DNA from 2 places in the Alteromonas sp. P256 genome. Region 1 is predicted to be linked to the other one. Evidence: riboswitches for the same ligand, from Rfam matches in the RefSeq annotation. Region 1 holds a riboswitch; the other holds the start of a gene.
What was found. A riboswitch is a leader RNA that binds a small molecule or an ion and turns the genes downstream of it on or off. The one in region 1 is predicted to bind thiamine pyrophosphate.
Positions count from the first base shown of each region.

Region 2: another riboswitch for thiamine pyrophosphate. It lies ahead of thiC (phosphomethylpyrimidine synthase ThiC); the one in region 1 lies ahead of V7R39_RS00750 (TonB-dependent receptor).

Region 1 covers NZ_JAZETM010000001.1:175,550-178,701, reverse strand. The annotation lists gene V7R39_RS00760 (GNAT family N-acetyltransferase) at 1-954, opposite strand, end outside; gene V7R39_RS00755 (acyl-CoA thioesterase) at 1,015-1,440, shown strand; TPP riboswitch at 1,635-1,739, shown strand; gene V7R39_RS00750 (TonB-dependent receptor) at 1,796-3,152, shown strand, end outside.
Region 2 covers NZ_JAZETM010000014.1:67,016-70,167, forward strand. The annotation lists gene thiC (phosphomethylpyrimidine synthase ThiC) at 1-1,499, opposite strand, end outside; TPP riboswitch at 1,723-1,834, opposite strand; gene V7R39_RS16600 (bifunctional diguanylate cyclase/phosphodiesterase) at 2,138-3,152, shown strand, end outside.

The DNA.
Region 1 (3,152 bases):
ATTCAAATTTTTATTCGAAGAAGAAAAAGGCTCGACATGCGGATGTTTGCTATTGTCGGTAGAAATTTTATTTTGTTGACACATTCGGTCAATCTGGCGAAAAACAGAGTGCACGTTTTCAAACAGTGTACTTGTTAGCAGAATATGTTGGCCTTCATTTAACAAGTGCCATATGAATATTCCGAGTAGGCTTGATTTGCCGCGCCCTCGTGGTGCCGCTACGAGAGTATGCAAATTATCCTCTTCAAACTGGTCTCTCAGCGCATTAAATGCCGCTCTTTGGTCTTTAGAGCTAAATAAGGAGGGGATTAAGTGTTGGCTACTCTGATAAGTATCTAAATAACCCATATCCTGCTTTGCATCGAGATACGGTGTAACTTGATTCGGTAGGCGGGTACCTTCAAGGGTGTGAATTGCGGTGTGCTTGTCATCTAAAAGTAATGTTATAAATCGTTTTAAATAAGCACTGTCATTACTTTCGTAGCCGTATGAAATGAAAGATGCATGGTGATGCCGCGGCCACTTATCAAAAGAAGGGCAGGTAACAATGAGGCAACCACCATGCGTAATTGTGCCAGCCAGCGCCAAAAAGTTGCCTGGGCTAAAAGACTCATGGCAATGAAAAATGGCCATATCACGTTCAGAGCCCAACAGTATTTTTCTGTTTTTACCTTTTAGTTGGCTCTCGCTAAACGCTTCTGCACGGCACTGGCCTGGTAAATCAGCGAGCAATACATCAATAGTATTCCCAATAAACTCAACGTCGCCAGATATAACAAGGAGTCGGCGATGAATCTGTGGCCGCTCTGCATAGTATTCTGCATTATATTCTGCATAGTGTTCTGCATAGTGTTCTGCATTGTATGCTGCATTATATTCTACATCGCACTTTTGCTTTTCAGCCTGCGTGTAGTAGGGGGCGAATAGCCAGTCACGTAATTGTTGTAGCGCCATGAAGAGTTTTTTTCTGTATAATTGAGCGCATATAGTAGCGATTTATATTAAGGAATTCGAATGCGCTTTCTTTCTCGGCGTTTAGTGATGCCAAACGACCTCAATTACGCCAACTCATTGTTTGGCGGTAGAGCATTAGAATGGATAGATGAAGAGGCCGCAATATGGGCTATTTGTCAGTTAGAAACCAATTGTTTGGTCACTAAGCATATTGGCGAAATTAGTTTTGAATCACCAGCTTTACAGGGCGATATCGTTGAGTTTGGTCTTGAGACCAAGGCAGTAGGGCGCACGTCTATTACGGTGAGCTGCTTAGTGCGTAATAAAGCGACTAAAAAGACGATTTGTTTTGCAGACGATATTGTGTTCGTTAAAGTGGACCCAGAGACGAGACAGCCGGCCTCTCATGGAAAGACATTAGAAGGGTTAATTGCGCAAACTGATGATGAAGTGCGCAAGCTCAATCTTAATATAGAGAATAGCTAAGTCGAGTTTAGTTCGTTACGCTAAATTTGTAACGGCCTAGATTTGTAATAACCTAGATTAAATATGAACTTAGCTTAACGAGCGTTGCGCTTGACGGCGTGTTTCGAAGTGGTAGACTCCACGGCGTTCGTTAAGTTAATGACTTGTGCTCGTTTAACTCAAACAGCCTGCACATTACTGATGAGTCACTTGCGAATTATACCAAGGGGTGTCCGTTTTTCGGTCTGAGATCCACACTAGTGGGAACCCTTAAACCTGATCCGGATAATACCGGCGTAGGAATGGTTTACAATATAGCCTGATCACCTGCCGCTAAACCCGGATCTTTTTTCTTATTAAGAGAACAAGAGATCCCATGTACAAACAACTTTTCACACTCTCATTATTAGCAACTTCAATAAGCGCGATTGCACAATCTGAAGCCTCTGATAACGTTCAAGAAAATACTGACACCATTGACGATATTGAAAAAGTAGTGGTGACGGGCAATTTTCGTCAAACTACGCTAGCTCAGCTTAGCGCCAGTGCGACCATACTGAATCAAGAGCGCTTGCGCAGCAGACAGCCTTCTCATGTTGACAGTATTCTCAATATTATTCCGAACGTAAATTTTGCGGCAGGTGCCTCTCGCGGCCGCTTTATTCAAATTCGTGGTATTGGTGAGCGCAGCCAGTTTGCCGAACCGATTAATCCCTCTGTCAGTTTTATTGTTGACGAGTTTGATTTTTCTGGTCTCGCTGCGTCTGGCATTATATTTGATACTAAACAGCTTGAGGTTTATCGCGGTCCCCAGGCAACGCTATATGGCACGGGAGCACTAGCCGGAGCCGTCAAATTGTCAAGCAATGAAACGGGAAGCGAGGCGCCTGACTATGTTGAAGCGCGAATTGGCAATAAAGATAGCTATCGCGTTGAAGCTGCAACCGGCGATGACATCAACACCAATTGGGGCTATCGCGTAGCGCTGGTGCACAATCGAAGCGATGGTTTTGTCGAGAATACGTTTTTAAATAGAGACGATACGAATAATATTGATGAGACTGCGCTTCGTTTCGCTGTAGATGGAAATGTTGCTGACAACAGCACATTGGCATTGGCTTACCGTTGGTATGATATTGATAACGGCTACGACGCATTCTCTTTAGACAATGACAACAGAACACTGTCTGACGAGCCGGGTTTTGACGAGCACCAAACTCATGCAGTAAGCGCCCGCTCTACCACTACCACTGGCGCAGGCGACCTTATCTTAATTGCGACACATGCTTCTCATAACATCGCCTATGGCTATGACGAAGATTGGACGTTCACTGGTTTCCACCCTTTCGGCTATACATCGTTTGACGCTTACTATCGCGATGTAGAAACACAGACAGGTGAAATCCGCTTTGTCTCCTCTCGCGATGCGGCGTTGTTCAATGGGGTGACAGATTGGACGGTAGGGGCTTTCTATAAACAAACTGAGGAAAACTTGCTACGCCAATATACGTACTTAGACAGCGATTACGCCAGTGAGTTTGCCCCAACAACAACCGCGCTTTATTTAGAAACCGAAACCCGCTTAAGAGACGATTTAACACTGGTAGCCGGTATTCGCGCAGAAAACTATGATTTCGATTTTGCGGATAATCGTGGCCTAACCCGTGATAACGATACCAATATGCTGGGCGGCAAAGTGGCATTGCAGTACACACTGGGCAAGCACTTTTACT
Region 2 (3,152 bases), on a different contig from region 1:
AAGCCCAAATGTTCTTTAGGCGTTACGTAACAAAGCATTGCGCAGCCATACCAGCCAATCATTGCTGCGCCTATGCCTGAAGTAATGTGATCGTACCCCGGAGCAATGTCGGTGGTTAAAGGGCCAAGGGTGTAAAATGGCGCTTCATGGCAATGGGTAAGCTGCTCTTCCATATTGGCTTTAATCATGTGCATTGGTACATGACCTGGGCCCTCAATCATCACCTGAACATCGTATTCCCATGCAATTTTGGTCAGTTCGCCAAGGGTATGAAGCTCGGCAAATTGGGCTTTGTCATTGGCATCGGCAACACTTCCAGGGCGAAGGCCATCGCCTAAGGAAAGTGACACATCGTACTGAGCGCAGATTTCACAAATTTCGCGAAAGTGTTCGTACAAAAAGCTTTCTTTATGATGGCTTAAACACCACTTTGCCATAATTGAACCACCCCGAGAGACAATGCCTGTAACGCGGTTGGCCGTAAGCGGCACGTATTCTAGTAATACCCCGGCATGAATAGTGAAGTAATCTACACCTTGTTCGGCTTGCTCAATCAGTGTGTCTTTAAAAATAGCCCAATCTAGGTCTTCGGCCACGCCATTCACTTTTTCGAGTGCCTGGTAAATGGGCACAGTACCTAATGGTACCGGGCTATTTCTCAACAGCCATTCACGGGTTTCATGAATGTTTCGGCCCGTGGATAAATCCATAATGGTGTCGGCGCCCCATCGGGTAGACCATACTAACTTTTCGACTTCTTCTTCAATAGAAGAAGTCACTGCTGAGTTACCAATATTGGCGTTAATTTTCACTAAAAAGTTGCGCCCAATGATCATTGGCTCTAGTTCGGGATGATTGATGTTACAGGGAATGATTGCCCGGCCCGCCGCCACTTCTTGGCGAACAAACTCTGGGGTAATTGCGTCGGGGAGCTGAGCGCCAAAACTTTCGCCAGCGTGTTGCTGAGATAGTTCTTCCTGCTTTATCGATTGTCTGCCCATGTTCTCCCGAATGGCGATGTATTCCATCTCGGGTGTAATAATGCCTCTGCGCGCATAGTGCAGCTGCGTTACATTTTTTTGTGTTTTTGCCTTTTTAGGCTTTGCAGTGCGAACAAACCTAAAATCCTCAGTAAATATATCCGCTTCTCGTTCTTTAGCGAAAGACGACGTTACGCCAGTGAGCTCCTGAGTATCGCCCCGGCTCTCTATCCATGGCGTGCGCAGGGCAGGTAAACCTGTGTGTACATCAATGTTTTCATGCGGGTCGCCATAGGGCCCTGAGGTATCATAAACAGGAATAGGAGGGTTAGGTTCTAACAGCGGGTTTTCTTCTGTTCCGCCAATTAAACTGTCATGCTGGTGGATAAGGCGCATAGCAACCTTAATATCATTGCTACTTCCTATCTCATAGTGACGAGTAGAGTTTGGGTAAGCCTCACCGGCTAATTCATTGATAAATTGTTGCGCTTGTTGGCGCTGTTCGCGTCGTGTCGACATAGCATTTTGGCCTTCTTGAGTTGGCGTTAGATAAAATGCTTGTCAGGAGTGAAAAGGAAAAATGAAGGCGAGGAAAGTACAATTAATTAGCACTCATTGTCATCGCCTTGGGCGACAGCCTTAGAGAGCCATAATTTTGCGTACCGAGTTTGTTTACGCACCGAATTTACATGAAATGTTTATTTTAGAAACAGTGATTTATGCAAAATGGTTGTATACAAAACCAACATTTTCTCTTGTTCCCTTCGCAGGTATTAGCCTGATCAGGTTCTACGGATCCTGCTTTCGCAGTCTCAGCTTACTGGGTTTCCAGTGAAGCACTCCGACAAGTGATTGAGCTATTACTATAAATTCATCCTGTATCTAATTACAAGCCTAGCCATCTTTCATATTCAAGGGGCAACAGCAAATACAGCCGCTCTCACCAGCTGTTAAGTCTTGGTTTTGTTTTTAAGTAATTGATATTTATAACTTATTTTTATGATTTAAAGAGTTGCGAGGAGTGAAGGTTTTTTTACTTTCTTTTTTTTTACCTATCACGCTATAGTAAGAATTAAAAGATGCATAACGCACCGCCGTTATATCGCGAGCTTAAAAGCGAGCGTTTTAATGCAGTAGTAAATATCAATAGGAGAGCTATGAACGCATTTTATGTCACCTTAATTAGCTTCAATGCTTTCTGTTTTCTAGCGATATTACTTTCGGGTATAAGGAAAGAACAGCCCCATTTTATTGGATTGGCCTGCATCAATATTTTGCTATTAAGTTTTAATTTGCTGTCATTGCTGCTGTTAAACACGACTGACTTGCAACGTGCAATTTTATTGAGTAAATATCACCTATCATGCCTCATCATTGGCATTCCTCTTTACTATTACGTCTTTGGGAAATGGTCAAAGTTTCGATTTACACGTCAAGCAACCATTGCTTCTGCCATAATATGTTTGCCGCTTTTAGCGTACAATCTGCTCTCAAGTTTCTCCTTACGATATGGAGAAGCGCCAGTTCTAGTTGAATACGTCACATTATTTGGCAATTTAGCGAACGTATTAACAGGCCAATCAAATGCTTACTCTGCCATTTTGCACGTGGTGTCAAGCGTTATGGGATTGTTTTTAATCTACTGTAGCATCAAGCTGTATCGTCAACAGCTAACATTCGTTTCTCTCTCACTTTTGCTAACAATGCTGCTGCAAGTTTCTTTCGGCTATACGGGGTATATTTTAGACAGTCAGCAGTCTACTTTTGTGTATTTTGGTGGGCTGCCCATGACAGTCATGTCTATATTTACCGTATTGAATATCGCCTACGGTTACAGCCGTCAGTCATCTAAATTGATCATAGAGAAAAAGCATAGGGATGAGTTGCATGAGCTCTTCGAGCAATTAGCCCGTCTATCGAATGAATCGGGGAATGAAGACTTTTTTATCGACAGTACACGGTTACTGGCAGGCTATTGCAGTGCAGATTTTGCTTTGCTTGGCATAATCGATAAGGCTGATGCTACGCAAATTACCACGAAAGTAGCCGTTAAGTATCAAGAGACAATTTCAAATTTTACTTATGCACGCAGCGGAACGCCATGTGAAGATGTGTTGAAAACTGGCGCCTGCATGTATCCGGAAAATGTCGACGTTTTGTTTCCTGATGACC